DNA from 2 places in the Pseudomonas sp. FG13 genome. Region 1 is predicted to be linked to the other one. Evidence: riboswitches for the same ligand, from Rfam matches in the RefSeq annotation. Region 1 holds a riboswitch; the other holds the start of a gene.

What was found. A riboswitch is a leader RNA that binds a small molecule or an ion and turns the genes downstream of it on or off. The one in region 1 is predicted to bind cobalamin.
Region 2: linked by a shared signal. The riboswitch ahead of cobO (cob(I)yrinic acid a,c-diamide adenosyltransferase) and the one ahead of cobW (cobalamin biosynthesis protein CobW) in region 1 are both predicted to bind cobalamin.

Annotation. Positions count from the first base shown of each region.
Region 1 covers NZ_JBMDKO010000001.1:48,167-55,740, reverse strand. Annotated here, with positions in the region: gene cobN (cobaltochelatase subunit CobN) at 1-1,641, opposite strand, end outside; gene cobW (cobalamin biosynthesis protein CobW) at 1,645-2,709, opposite strand; cobalamin riboswitch at 2,808-3,022, opposite strand; cobalamin riboswitch at 3,216-3,439, shown strand; gene ACODTO_RS00240 (CbtB domain-containing protein) at 3,546-3,734, shown strand; gene ACODTO_RS00235 (CbtA family protein) at 3,746-4,453, shown strand; gene ACODTO_RS00230 (cobalamin biosynthesis protein) at 4,450-4,854, shown strand; gene cobM (precorrin-4 C(11)-methyltransferase) at 4,934-5,680, shown strand; gene nfuA (Fe-S biogenesis protein NfuA) at 5,887-6,471, opposite strand; gene ACODTO_RS00215 (fatty acid cis/trans isomerase) at 6,589-7,574, opposite strand, start outside.
Region 2 covers NZ_JBMDKO010000019.1:16,861-24,434, forward strand. Annotated here, with positions in the region: gene cobD (threonine-phosphate decarboxylase CobD) at 1-469, opposite strand, end outside; gene cbiB (adenosylcobinamide-phosphate synthase CbiB) at 462-1,370, opposite strand; gene bluB (5,6-dimethylbenzimidazole synthase) at 1,367-2,017, opposite strand; gene ACODTO_RS16475 (cobyrinic acid a,c-diamide synthase CobB) at 2,014-3,432, opposite strand; gene cobO (cob(I)yrinic acid a,c-diamide adenosyltransferase) at 3,429-4,055, opposite strand; cobalamin riboswitch at 4,137-4,336, opposite strand; gene ACODTO_RS16485 (hypothetical protein) at 4,497-5,081, shown strand; gene ACODTO_RS16490 (PQQ-dependent sugar dehydrogenase) at 5,148-6,458, shown strand; gene ACODTO_RS16495 (class I SAM-dependent methyltransferase) at 6,642-7,304, opposite strand; gene ACODTO_RS16500 (C40 family peptidase) at 7,320-7,574, opposite strand, start outside.

The DNA of each region.
Region 1 (7,574 bases):
CACGCCATGGGCACCATAGGTATGGCGCAACCAGAAATAGAACGCCAGGTAGCCATGGGGCGGCACCAGGTCCGGGTCGTGGTAGACCGCACTCGGATCGACCTGATACCCCCGGGCCGGTTGGATGCCGACAAACGTCAGGCCCAGGCGCAGGCCAGCGATCATCAGGCGACCGGCGCGGAACATCGGGTCCGTCTCGGGCGCACCCCAGCGCTCCAGCACCGCCTGGCGATTGGCCTCGGGCAGCGTGTCGAACATGGCCTGGTAAGCCTCCAGCGCCAGGCTCTGATGACACGGCCGCAGGTCGAGACTGTCCAGGTCGTTGCTGACCCCGCCCAGCAACTGCTGGATCAGCGCGGTGCCACTGGCAGGCAGTTCGGCGGGCAGCGGATAGCCCTCGTCCTGCATGGCCCGCAGGATGTTCAACGCCGCCGCCGGGGTATCCAGGCCGACGCCGTTGCCGATGCGTCCGTCCCGGGTCGGGTAGTTGGCGAGGATCAACGCCACGCGCTTCTGCCCATTGGGCAGGCGCGCCAGTTCGGTCCAGCGCCGGGCCAGTTGCGCAACGAAATCCATGCGCTCGGGCACGGCCCGGTAGCAGACCACATCGCTCTGACTGCGCTCGCTGCGCCAGGCCATGTCCTTGAAGCTGATGGGGCGGCTGATGATCCGCCCGTCCAGTTCCGGCAAGGCAATGTGCATCGCCAGGTCCCGCGGGCCGAGGCCCTGCTCGCTAGCCCGCCAACCGGGTTCATTGTCTTGGGCGCAGATCGCCTGGATCACCGGAATGTTGCGACGAAACGGCCGCAAGTACGGCGTCTCCGGACTCGACTGGGCGAACCCGGTGGTGTTGAGGATCACTCCGGCCGCCACCTCGTCCAGCCAGTCTTCGACCTGCGCCAGGCAACCAGGCTCCTTGAGGCTCGCCACCGCTATCGGTAACGGATTGAGCCCGGCCACTTGCAACCGCTGGCAGAACACATCGATGAACGCCGTGTTCGCCGCTTGCAGATGGGAACGATAGAACAGCACCGCCGCCACGGGTTGATCGGCCTGCCAGTCAGCTTGCCAGTCGTCGAGGCTGGCACCGGTTTTCTGCGGATGGTAGATGGCCGTGCGCGGCAGGGTCTGCGGTTCAGCCCAAGCGTAATCGCGCCCGAACCATTGACTACCGAGGTTGTGAAACAGGTCCAGGGCATTGCCCAACCCACCCTGGCGCAAAAACTGCCAGAGCCGGTCGCGGTCAGCAGCGGGCACGTTGCTCAAGTCGCTGAGTTCCGGGTCCGGACGGTCGTCCCCCGGTACCAGGATCAACGTCACCCCGCGTCCGGCCAGTTCCATCAAGCGCTCGATGCCGTAGCGCCAGTAGCCGATACCGCCGTGCAGCGACAACAGGATGACCTTGGCGTGACGCAGCACGTCCTCGACGTAAAGGTCCACCGAGGCGTGGTTCTGCACCTGCATCGGGTTGGCGAGGCGAAACTGCGGGTAGTCGTCCGGCAACTGGCGCGCCGCTTCGGCCAACAGCGCCAGGCTGGAATCGCCGCTGCACAGGATCACCAGCTCGGCGGGGGTTTGCCCCAGGTCGGCGATGTTGTCATCCGAGACGAAGCCGCCAGGCTGGGTCCTGAGCAGGTGCATGGCTTAGACGCTGAGGGCGGCGCGCAACTGCGCTTCAAGCAGCCCGGCATCCAGCGCCTGGCCGATCAACACCAGACGCGTCACCCGGGCTTCGTCGGCCCCCCACTGGCGGTCGAAATGCTTGTCGAAACGCGTGCCGACGCCTTGGATCAGCAAGCGCATCGGCTTGTTCGGGATCGCCGCGAAACCCTTGACCCGCAGCACGCCGTGCTGGACCACCAACTGGGTCAGCGCGTCCAGGAGCAAGCTTTCGTCCGCCTGGGGCAGTTCGATGGAAATGGAGTCGAAGGCGTCATGATCGTGATCATCCTCGTCGCCGTCATGATGGTGATCGTGATGACTATGGCGGCTATCGATGTGCTCTTCGGAACCGGCACCCAGGCCGATCAGCACTTCCAGCGGCAGGCGACCGTTGCTGGCTTCGATGACCTTGACCGCCGGTGGCAGTTCTTCGGCCACTTCAAGACGGACTTTCGCCAGGTCTTCCGGGCTGATCAGGTCGGCCTTGTTGAGGATCACCAGGTCGGCGCTCGCCAACTGATCGGCGAACAGTTCATGCAACGGCGACTCGTGGTCCAGGTTCGGATCGAGCTTGCGCTGGGCATCGACCTGATCGGGGAAGGCGGCGAAGGTGCCAGCGGCCACGGCTGGGCTGTCGACCACGGTGATCACCGCATCGACGGTGCAGGCACTGCGGATTTCCGGCCACTGGAAGGCCTGGACCAACGGCTTGGGCAAGGCCAGGCCGGACGTTTCGATGAGGATATGGTCGAGGTCGGCGCGCCGGGCCACCAGCTCGCGCATCACCGGGAAGAACTCCTCCTGCACGGTGCAGCACAAGCAACCGTTGGCCAGTTCATAGACTCGGCCGCTGGCTTCTTCTTCGGTGCAACCGATGGAGCACTGCTTGAGGATCTCACCGTCGATGCCCAGCTCGCCGAACTCGTTGACGATGACCGCGATACGCCGGCCCTGGGCATTGTCGAGCATGTGTCGCAGCAGCGTGGTCTTACCCGAGCCGAGGAAACCGGTAACGATAGTGACGGGAAGTTTGGCCAGTGTTTTCATCGGATGCCCTTTGGCAAGGTGGCGGGCAAACGGGACGACAACCGCAGGCACAGGCGTGCGCGGAAGATTTCGCCACCGGATCACCCCGCCCGGTTGTAGTGAGAATCTGTCTCGAGGCAGGTCTCCTGGCTGACGGCGGGCCGATCCCGGCTTTTCATAGAAAGCCCTGGCAATTCCTGCGCCTTCCCGTGCTGCATGCACAGTGGCCTGGCAGGAACGTCACCGTTCACAGTTGCGGGGGCAGCCGCGGCTTGGACCGCGTTCCCTTCTTAGCTTCGGCGCAAACCGAAGAACCTCGAAGGCGCAAGGCTACGCAGGGTGTGCGGGCGGGTCAATGTCTGCGGATAAGTTCGCGGGTGCATGAGCGGGCCCCATCGCGAGCAGGCTCGCTCCCACATTGGAAGCGCATTTCCCTGTGGGAGCGAGCCTGCTCGCGATGGCCACAACTCGGTTTCATTGACGCCCCACCCCCACCCATGCTCTCCTGTGCAGGGTCTGTGTCGCTACACAGACCATTTGTTACGGGTGCCCTTCACAGGGTGAAACGGGAAACCGGTGAATCGTGTGCTTTACTTCAAGGCCACGTCAGTCCGGTGCTGCCCCCGCAACGGTAAGCGAGCGAAGCGTCAGATCCACTGTGCCCCATGGCATGGGAAGGTGACGCTTGCAGGCAAGGCCAAGGGCCCTGCCCCTCGTGAGCCCGGAGACCGGCCCGCAATTCAAATATCAACAAACCCGCGGTGGGCGGGCGCTGTTCGAATCCTGGCGGGCTTTGGCCCGGGGTTTCATTGCGCTCGATTTACCCACTGGCCAAGACAAGAACAGAGGGAAGCGCCATGTCGACCATCAGCACCACCGCCCGCACTACCAGCAGCACCACGACCCTGAGCCAGCGCCTGAGCGCGGCGATCCTCGCCTCGATCCTGGGAGCAGGCCTGGTCTATTTCGCCGGTTTCTCCCACATCGAGGCGGTGCACAACGCGGCCCACGACACCCGCCACAGCGCCGCCTTCCCGTGCCATTGAGACCTGCCGACATGATCAAGCGTATCGCGCAAACCGCTGGGTTCAGTGGTTTGCTGGCCGCCCTACTGCTGACCCTCCTGCAAAGCCTATGGGTTTCGCCGCTGATCCTGCAGGCCGAGACCTATGAAAAAGCCCCGGCGGCCGAAGCCCCTGTGGAGGCCCATCAGCATGCCGACGGCGCCGCTCACACCCACGATGCCGAAGCCTGGGAACCCGAAGATGGCTGGCAGCGCGTGCTGTCCACCACTGGCGGCAACCTGGTGGTCGCGGTGGGTTTCGCCCTGATGCTGGCGGGCCTGTACACCTTGCGTACACCTACCCGCACCTCCCAAGGTCTGCTCTGGGGCCTGGCCGGTTATGCCACCTTCGTCCTCGCGCCAACCCTTGGCCTGCCGCCGGAACTGCCCGGCACTGCCGCGGCCGACCTGGCTCAACGGCAAATGTGGTGGATCGGCACCGCGGCGTCCACGGCCGTGGGCATCGCCCTGATCGCGTTCGGCAGGCATTGGCTGCTCAAACTGCTGGGCGTGGCGACTTTACTGGTGCCCCATGTCATCGGCGCACCGCAGCCGGAGGTCCACTCGATGCTGGCGCCCGAAGCCCTTGAAAGCCAATTCAAGATCGCCTCGCAATTGACCAACGTCGCGTTCTGGCTGGCCCTCGGCCTGATCAGCGCCTGGCTGTTCCGCCGTGACGGTCAAGCTCACCACGAGGCATGAGTAGCGGGCAGGTGCTGGTGGTCGGCCTGGGCTGCCAGCGCGGTTGCCCGGCTAGCGTGTTGCGCGCATTACTGGATGAGGCATTGATGACCCACGGCATCGCGCTTGAAGCGGTGGGGGCCCTGGCCAGTATCGATCTCAAGCGTGACGAACCAGGCCTGCTGGCATTGGCGGGGCAACTGGCCCTGCCGCTGACCTTCTTCAATGCCGGCCAGTTATCGGGCTATCGGGAACGCCTCAGCCACCGCTCGCAGATCGCTTTCGAGCGCACGGGTTGCTACGGCGTTGCCGAAAGCGCGGCACTGGCCCTCGCCGAACAACTGGGGCAGACCGCTGCCACCTTGCGTATTCCTCGCCAAAAGTGCGCCCAGGCCACACTGGCATTGGCGGTCGCGTCGTAAAACCCGATAATCGCCCTCCATGGATCATGAGCGATCTTCATTCAGAGATCGCTCCCCCACCCTTTTTCAGGAACCGGTCATGACCGTCTACTTCATTGGCGCCGGCCCCGGCGATCCGGAATTGATCACCGTCAAGGGCCAGCGACTCGTGCGCAGCTGCGCGGTGATCATTTATGCCGGCTCCCTGGTGCCCGCCGCCGTGCTCGAGGGCCATTGCGCCGAACAGGTGATCAACAGCGCCGAACTGCATCTGGAACAGATCATCGCACTGATGGAGACAGCCCATCGCAACGGCCAGGACGTCGCCAGGGTGCATTCCGGCGACCCGAGCCTGTACGGCGCCATCGGCGAGCAGATTCGTTGCCTGCGGGAACTGGACATCCCCTTTGAAATCATTCCAGGCGTGACCGCGACCTCAGCCTGCGCCGCCCTGCTGGGCGCCGAACTGACCTTGCCGGATATCGCCCAGAGCGTGATCCTCACCCGCTACGCGGACAAGACCGCGATGCCCGCCGGAGAAGAGTTGGGTAGCCTGGCGCAACACGGAACGACCATGGCGATCCACCTGGGGGTCAATCATCTGGGAAAAATCGTCGGTGAGCTGCTGCCCCACTACGGCGCGGATTGCCCGATTGCCGTGATTCACCGGGCGACCTGGCCGGATCAGGATTGGGTGATGGGGACGCTGGCCGACATTGCCGCAAAAGTGCAGGCCAAGGGCTTTCGCCGCACGGCGCTGATTCTGGTGGGACGGGTGCTGGGCAACGACGTGTTCAGCGAATCATCGCTCTACCGCGCCGGGCATGCACATCTCTACAGGCCTTGACCCGTCAGCCGAACAGCACAACTCCCTTGTGGGAGCGGGCTTGCTCGCGAAAGCGGTGGGTCAGCCTGCATCGATGTTGACTGTGCTGACGACTTCGCGAGCAAGCCCGCTCCCACAGGGGGTCGGGGTGGCCGCAAATTATGTATCCACCACAGATCCTGTGGGAGCGAGCCTGCTCGCGATGGCGGCAGGCCGGCCCGCAACGATCAGTAGTAAGCGTTTTCTTTCTGCGTATGGTCGGTCACGTCGCGCACGCCCTTGAGTTCCGGGATACGCTCGAGCAGCGTGCGCTCGATACCTTCCTTCAGGGTCACGTCAGCCTGACCACAGCCCTGGCAGCCGCCGCCGAACTGGAGCACGGCGATGCCGTCTTCCACCACGTCGATCAGCGACACCTGGCCGCCGTGGCTGGCCAGCCCCGGGTTGATTTCGGTTTGCAGGTAATAGTTGATGCGCTCGTTGATCGGGCTGTCGGCGTTGACCATCGGCACTTTGGCATTCGGCGCCTTGATGGTCAGTTGGCCGCCCATCCGGTCGGTGGCGTAATCGACGACCGCATCGTCCAGGAACGCTTCGCTGAACGAATCGATGTAGGCGGTGAAGCTCTTGAGCCCCAACGCGGTGTCTTCGGGCTTTTCTTCCCCCGGCTTGCAGTAGGCAATGCACGTCTCTGCGTACTGGGTGCCGGGCTGGGTGATGAAGATGCGGATCCCGATACCCGGCGTGTTCTGCTTGGACAGCAGGTCGGCCAGGTAATCGTGGGCGGCATCGGTAATCGTAATGGCGGTCATGGAAACTCCTCGCAGGCTTGCCGGCAGTTTACGCCAAATCAGGGCGCCGGACAAAGTCCCAGTATTTTTGTCAGGAAAGCAGCCGGCGGCACGGGTTTCGCCGCCGGGACATGCCGGTCAGAGGTTCTGGTAGCGATTCATGTCCAGCACGCCGGCCTCCAGGGGCTCGGTTTCCTCGATGTAACGGCTCAAGTCATGGAAGTAGTGCCAGAACTGCGGGTGACTGCGACGAATCCCCCAACGCTCGACAATCCGCTCGAAAGCTTGCTCATCCTGGGCGTTTTCCATGGCGTCGACGAACGCCGGGACTTGTCCGGCCGGGATATTGAACATGAAGTTCGGGTAGCTGCTGAGCACGCCCGGATAAACCGTCAAGGTGTCCAGCCCCGGCTGATAGCGCCGCTCCTCGCCCAGCAGGAACGCCACATTACTATGGGCGCGGTTGCGCAGCAGGCTGTAGATCTCGCGATGACCGTTGGAGGTTTCGATGCGCAGCATCGTCGCTTCCGGCAACTGGTCGATGACCCGAAGCCCCGCCGCCGGGCGCGACACCAGGCGACTGAGGGCCTGCTCAGCGTTCTGCAAGGCCGGATCGATGTTCGGGCGCGAGCAATAGGCGCCGTCGCAGCGATTGATCGGATCGGGCCGCGCATTCAGCTCGCCATAGCGGACCAGCAATTGCCGGGCGAAATCGCCCTTGGGGTCGCGTTCGTCCAGCTTGAGAGCGGTCGGCTTGTCATTGTCGATGCTCTCGTAATCCAGCCACATCTTGAATTTGCCGCCGGACTGATACCAGTCGTCGAGATAGTCTTCACGGGAATCGGCCGGCATCAGGCGCAGGAAGTTCTGTTCCGCGCCATTGCGAATCAGGTCGAAGTACAGCCGCGTCTGGGCCTGATGGGAGACGTTGCCGAACACATCGAAATTCACCGCCAGTTGGTAATAGGTGCGCTCCAACAACGGGAAGTCGAACAGCCACATCGTCTGCGGTACTTCGCCGATCAGGCCCTTGGTGACCGAGGCGCTGTCGAAGTGCCGGAAAATACTCAGCAAGGCATTGTCGTTACCGGCCCACAGCGTCGACCAGCTCGGTGCCGGCAACT
Region 2 (7,574 bases), on a different contig from region 1:
CGCGTTGGGCCAACCGGGCGTGCCAATCCAGCAAACGTTCAGGGCTCAGGTTCAGGCCCGTGGGATTGTTCGGGTTGACCACCACCAGCACATCGAGACTGTCGAGGAAGAAATCCACCTCCGGCTCCAGCATCTCACGCACGATGTAACCGCTGCGGCGCCAGGCTTCGGCGTGCTCGGCGTAACAGGGCGACAGGACGCCGACCTTGCCGCTGCGACGCAAGCGTGGCAACAACTGGATCGCCATTTGCGAACCGGCCACCGGCAGTACCTGGGCCGCACCATAATAAGTGCGGGCAGCCTGCTCCAGCCCGTCATCGGTTTCAGGCAGGCGCGCCCAGGCCCGCAATGGAATCGTCGGGACGTCGAACGGCCACGGCGCCAGACCGCTGGACAGGTCGAGCCAATCCACCTCGGCAATGCCATATTGCCGGGCCGCCTTGCGCAGGCGTCCGCCGTGCTCAAGCATAGAACTCAGCTCCCAGGCAGAGAATCAGCAACCACAACCATACGCCGCGCTGCACCAGTTGCCAGCCGCGATCAATGGAATCCGCGCTCGCCGGCACGCCTTCGCCCAGCGGTGGACGCTGGTGCAGTTCGCCGTGATAGACAGCCACGCCCCCCAGCTCGACGCCCAGCGCACCGGCACCGGCGGCCATGACGGGCCCGGCGTTGGGGCTGTCCCAGGTCGGGCCCTGGCTGCGCCAGCACCGGAGCGCCAGGCGGGTTTTGCCAAGCAGCGCATAGGTCAACGCCACCAGCCGAGCCGGAATGTAGTTGAGTACATCGTCGATTTTTGCCGCCGCCCAGCCAAAGCGCTCGAAGCGTTCGTTGCGATAGCCCCACATGGCGTCGAGGGTATTGCTCAAGCGATACAACACCACGCCGGGAACCCCCGCCACGGCGAACCAGAACAGTGCGGCGAATACCGCGTCGCTGCCGTTCTCCAGCACCGACTCGGTGGCCGCGCGGGCGACGGCGGTTTCGTCCAGCTCACGGGTTTCGCGGCTGACCAGATAGCCGACACGCTTGCGCGCTTCGTCCAGATCGCCGCTGCGCAGCGCCCGGGCCACCGGCTCGACATGCTCGCCGAGGCTGCGCAGGCCGAGGGCGCAGTACAACGCCAGGATATCCACCAGCCACCCCACCAGCGGCGTCCAGGACAGGGCCGTGGCGAGCAGGGTCAACGGCACGACCGCAATGACCCACGCCGTGACCCCATGGCTGCGCCAGCCACGCCCGCCGGAATTGAAACGTTGTTCGATGCGATCGGCAAAGCGGCCGAACGCCACCAACGGATGCCCACGCCGGGGCTCACCCAGTAGTGCATCTAGCGCTACGGCGGCGGCACTGAGCAGCGCGACACTCATGGGTTCACTCCCCAATGGTTTTCATAGAGCAATTCATTGAGTGACCGCGGTTGTGCCCAGCCCTCCAGGGCGAGCATCGGTGCCGGATAAAAACTCTCCACCGGACCGAGGCAGAGTATCGCCAGGGGCTTGGCGCCCGCAGGCAGGCCCAGCAGATCGGCCAGGGCCTGGGGCTCGAACAGCGAAACCCAGCCCATCCCCAGCCCTTCGGCGCGGGACGCCAGCCACAGATTCTGGATCGCGCAGGACAGCGAGGCGAGGTCCATTTCCGGCAAGGTCCGACGGCCGAAGATGTGCCGCTCGCGGTCATCCATCAACGCCGCTACCAGTATTTCGGCACAGTCATTGATGCCCTCGACCTTGAGCTTCATGAACTCATCGCTGCGTTCGCCCAGGGCCTCGGCGGTGCGGATGCGCTCCTGTTCCACCAATTCCCGGATAGCTGCCCGCAGGGCGCGGTCACTGATGCGGATGAACCGCCAAGGTTGCATCAGGCCCACACTGGGTGCCTGGTGGGCGGCTTCCAACAGCCGGCGCAGCAACTGGGGTTCCACGGTGCCACCGGTGAAATGCCGCATGTCGCGGCGTTCGGCGATGGCGCGGTAGATGGCGTCGCGTTCGGCCTGGGGGAATGCGTTGTCAGTCATGGCCTCTTCGCGAGCAGGCTCGCTCCCACATTGGGTTGGTGTTCACAGTTGGATGGGTATTCACCATTCCCTGTGGGAGCGAGCCTGCTCGCGAAAGCGGCTTCAGGGTCCGGCGCCAACAGCGCGGCGATGGCCCTCGGATTCGATGGAAAATAGAAATGCACATAGGAAGCCGTCATCCGCCCCTGCCGGAACACCGCCTCCGCGCCACGCCCACCGTTAGGGCTATGACCACGGGCGATCGGCTCCAGGTCGGTGCTGGTCAGCGAATGATGGTAGGTGTGTCCGCGCAGATTGCCTTCCGGCAGTTCCACCGATTGCAGCGCAAGGGCGGCCAGGCGCTTCTGCATCTGCGCGTCACCGGCGAGCAAACCGAGCAGCTCGGCGCGATTGCCCTCGACATCGGTCAGTGAATCCAGCAGATACAGCATGCCGCCGCACTCCGCCAACAACGGCTTGCCAGCGTCGTGGTGAGCGCGGATCGCCGCCAGCATCGGCGCATTCTGCGCCAGGGCAAGGTGATGCAGTTCGGGATAACCGCCAGGCAGGTACAGGCTGTCCGCCTCGGGCAGCTCGCGGTCATGGATCGGTGAAAAAAAGCGCAACTGCGCGCCCATGGCCCGCAGCAGATCGAGGCTCGCCCCATAAGTGAAGGCAAACGCTTCGTCCCTGGCCACAGCGATGCGGACCCCGTCGAGCCACGGCTGGGCGGCACTCACCTCGGGAGCGGCGAACGTCACCGCCGGCGGAAGCGTCACTTCGCAACTGCCGGCCAGGGCCTCGGCTGCGGCGTCGAGGCGCAGGTCCAGGTCGTTCAGCTCGCTGGCCTGGACCAGCCCGAGGTGACGACTCGGCAGTTCGATCCCGGTTTCCCGGGACAACGCGCCGTACCAGCGCAGGCCTTCGGTGAGACTGCCTTCAAGCAATTGTGCATGACGCAAGGTGCCGACACGGTTGGCCAGCACGCCGGCGAAGGGCAGGTCCGGCTGATAGCGCGCCAGCCCGAGGGCCAGGGCGCCAAAGGTCTGGGCCATGGCCGTGCCGTCGATCACCGCCAGCACCGGCACACCGAAATGCCGCGCCAGGTCGGCGCTGGACGGCGTGCCGTCGAACAACCCCATCACCCCTTCGATCAGGATCAGGTCCGCTTCGGCGGCAGCTTCCCACAACAACCGTCGACTTTCCTGCTCGCCGACCATCCACATGTCCAATTGATAGACCGGCGCGCCACTGGCACGCTCCAGGATCATCGGGTCGAGGAAATCGGGGCCGCATTTGAATACGCGCACCTTGCGCCCCTGGTTGCGATGCAACCGGGCCAGGGCGGCGGTGACGGTGGTCTTGCCCTGCCCCGACGCCGGGGCGGCAATCAGCACCGCCGGGCATTGGCGGTCCGGAAACGAAGCGTCACTCACAGTTCGACGCCTTTCTGTGCCTTGATGCCGGCCTGGAAGGCGTGCTTGATCATGCCCATTTCGGTGACGGTGTCCGCCAGCTCGATCATTTCCGGCTTGGCGCCGCGACCGGTCACCACGACATGCTGCATGGGAGGACGCGCCTGCAGATCGCTCAGGACCTGATCGAGATCGAGGTAACCATGCTTGAGGGCAATGTTCAGTTCGTCGAGCACCACCAGGCCAATGGACGGATCGCTCAGCAACTGACGCGACACCGCCCAGGCCGCTTCGGCGGCTGCGATGTCGCGCTGTCGATCCTGGGTTTCCCAGGTAAACCCTTCGCCCATGACATGAAAGCGCACCTGCTCCGGGAAGCGCCGGAAGAACAACTCCTCACCAGTGCTGTTGCGGCCCTTGATGAACTGCACCACGCCACATTGCATCCCATGCCCCATGGCCCGGGCCAGCATGCCGAAGGCCGAACTGCTCTTGCCCTTGCCGTTGCCGGTCAGCACCAGCAGCAAGCCGCATTCGTTCGGGGCATTGGCGATACGCTCGTCGATCACGGCTTTTTTGCGCAGCATGCGCGCCAGGTGACGCTCGTCGCGGTCGGACGCATCTGTATTGGGGGAGCCGGTCATGGGGAAGCCTCCGTTGGGGACTGGGTAACGGCAGGCGGGCACAGGAAAAGACGGCAACAAGCCTGGCATCGCCCACCGTGATGCCGTTGGATGAATCAGGCCGGTCTCCGGGCTCATGAGCGGCGTGATGCCGGGCTGCGCGCCTTCCCATGTCGAGACACAGTGGCTTGCTGGCAGCTTTGACTCATTTACCGTTGCGGGGGCAGCGCCGGGTTCTCACCGGTTTCCCTGTTTCACTCTGTCGACCCGGGCCACAGAGCACCTGAAACAAGTCGCGAAGGTTAGAGGGTTGGGGATGGAGCGTCAATTAAAGCCGCCACGAGCCCAGCACTGATCATGGGCCTGGATCAATAAAGTGACGCCAATCTTGTGTCACGCTGCGGCAAGTGATATCAAATAGGCATTACGACCCGATATCACAAAAACAAGAGGGCAAAAAACATGCAAGGCATGATCATCAGCAATCCAAGGCTGGAATTTCTGCGCCCGGTGCTGGAACGCTGGTTTGACTGTATCGATCGCTACAACGCCGTGCGCGGCGATAACGACACGCCTTACTGGTTCGATGAAAAAGCCAACCTCGGCCTGCTCTCGGCCGCCGCCTGGATGGCCGAGATGGTCACGCTGCAACACACCGCAACCCGCAAACAGAATGAAGAAGGCGAACGCAACGTCAGTGCCGACCTGTTCATTGCCGGGGCCGAGGACCGCGCGTTCATCCAGGCCACCCAACGCTGGCCTAAGGTCAAGAGCCTCAACCTGACCCAACCCCTGCTGGATGTCACCAGCGATGCCAAGCGCATCAGCTACGCCACTGACCTGAAGCTGGGCTGCCTGTTCGTCGCCCCGCAAAAAGCCCAGCAAAGCACTACGCCCGAAGAACTCCAGGACATGATCGAAGACCTGCAAAAGGAAAACACCTGCGCCGTGGCCTGGTACTTTCCTTACAACTATCGCAAGTTGCGCAACGAGGCCGGTCATTACCATCCGGGCATCGCCGTGCTGTTCAAGCAGGCCCACGGCTGACCGGTTGAACCATCGCCGGTATATGCTTCTCTATGAATAACCACATGCATTCATAGGGAAGCCAGCATGCTCAAGCCACCGCACCTCCTGATCGTCGCCCTCGCCGCAGGGCTTGTCGCTTGTGGCGAGTCTTCCACACTGCAAGTCTCCGACGGCACTGGCCCATCGCCAAAACTGCCCGAACCGAACAAGACCCTGGTCCCCACCGTCAACATCGCCGAAGCCGTCGGCTGGCCCCAGGGCGCCAAGCCAACCGCGGCCGAAGGCCTGCAAGTAGGGGCGTTCGCTGAGGGACTGGACCATCCGCGCTGGCTCTACGTGCTGCCCAATGGCGACGTGCTGGTGGCGGAAACCAACGCCCCGCCCAAGCCCGACGACGCCAAGGGCATCCGTGGCTGGGTGATGAAAAAAGTCATGGGCCGCGCCGGCGCCGGCGTCCCCAGCCCCAATCGCATTACGTTGTTGCGCGACGCCAACCATGATGGCATCGCCGAAACCCGCACGGTCTTCCTGGAAAACCTCAACTCGCCATTCGGCATGGCGTTGGTGGGCAATGACCTGTACGTGGCCGACACCGATCGACTGATCCGCTTCCCCTACAAGGAAGGCGACACACAAATCAAGGCTCAGCCGACCAAGGTCGTCGACTTGCCGGCCGGCACCATCAATCATCACTGGACCAAGAACGTGATCGCCAGCCGTGACGGCAGCAAGCTCTACGTCACCACCGGTTCGAACAGCAACGTCGCGGAAAATGGCATGGAGGCGGAGGAAGGCCGCGCGGCGATCTGGGAAGTGGACCGCGCCACCGGCAATCACCGCATTTTCGCTTCGGGCCTGCGCAACCCTAACGGCCTGGCCTGGGAACCGCGCAATGGTGCCTTGTGGACAGCGGTGAACGAGCGGGATGAGATCGGCAGCGACCTGGTGCCGGACTACATCACCTCGGTCAAGGACGGCGCCTTCTATGGGTGGCCCTACAGCTATTACGGACAGCATGTTGACGTGCGGGTCGAGCCACAGAACCCGGCGCTGGTGGCGAAGGCCATCGCCCCGGATTACGCGGTCGGCCCACACACGGCCTCATTGGGCCTGACTTTCGCCGAAGGCAGCGCCCTGCCTGCGCCCTTCACCGAAGGCGCATTCATTGGCCAGCATGGTTCCTGGAATCGTAAGCCCCACAGCGGCTACAAAGTGATATTCGTACCGTTCAACGGCGGCAAACCGGCGGGAAAACCCGTGGATGTGCTGACCGGGTTCCTGAATGCAGATGAAAAAGCCCAGGGCCGGCCGGTGGGCGTGGTGATCGACAAGCAAGGCGGCTTGCTGGTGGCCGATGACGTGGGAAACAAGGTGTGGCGGGTGTCGGGTAAATAAGCTGCCAATGGCCTGCAGAGAACTTTGTGGCGAGGGGATTTATCCCCGCTGGGCTGCGCAGCAGCCCCAAAGCAGTCAACTCAATCTGCCTGATACACCGAATGGTCTGGTTTTAGGGCTGCTGCGCAGCCCAACGGGGATAAATCCCCTCGCCACAAATGTCATTCCAATCAGGAACTGCGCTTAAAGCTTGCGACACAAGGTCAAGCCATCCCCCAACGGCAACAGCGACAGATCCACCCGTCGGTCATCCTTCAAGGCGCGGTTCAGGGCCTGGATGGCGCGGGTGTCCTCGCTCTGGGGCTGGGCTTCCAGCACCCGTCCGCTCCACAGCGTGTTATCGAACATCACCAGCCCACCTCTGCGCAGCAACCGTAGCGCACGCTCCAGGTAAGCCGGGTAGTTGGCCTTGTCGGCATCGATAAAGATCAGGTCGAACGTGCCGCCCTGCCCTTGGCGCTCAAGGTCGTCGAGGGTTTCCAGGGCCGGCGCCAGGCGCAGCTCGATCCGCTCAGCCAGCCCGGCTTCGCGCCAATATCGCAGCGCCACGGCGTTGTAGTCGCCGGGAATATCGCAACAGATCAACGAACCATCCTGCGGCAAGGCGGAGGCCAGGCACAACGCGCTGTAGCCGGTGAACGTACCGACTTCCAGCAAGCGTCGGGCGCCGGTGAGCTTCACCAGCAATGCCAGGAATTGACCCTGCTCGGGCGCTATCTGCCAGCGCGCCATGGGCAGCGCCTGGGTTTCGTCCCGCAAACGTCGCTGCAAGGGCGTCTCCCGCAGGGAAACGTCCAGCAGATACTGGTAAAGGGCATCATCGAGATTGAGGGTGCGAGCGGTCATGACAACCTCCGCGAATCAGGGATAACGCGCCAGGTGCTCCGGTTGCAGCACCCGCTTGGCGCTCAGATAGGCTTTCTGCCAATAGGCCTTGGACAAGCTGTCGAGCTTGACCGTACCACCGGTGGCCGGCGCATGAACGAAGCGCCCCTCACCGACGTAGATCCCCGCATGGCTGACCTGGGAGCCACCGTTGGTGGCGAAGAAAATCAGGTCACCACTCTGCAGCGCGTCCTTGCCGACATCCGGGGCGCGCATGCCGATCATCTCGCG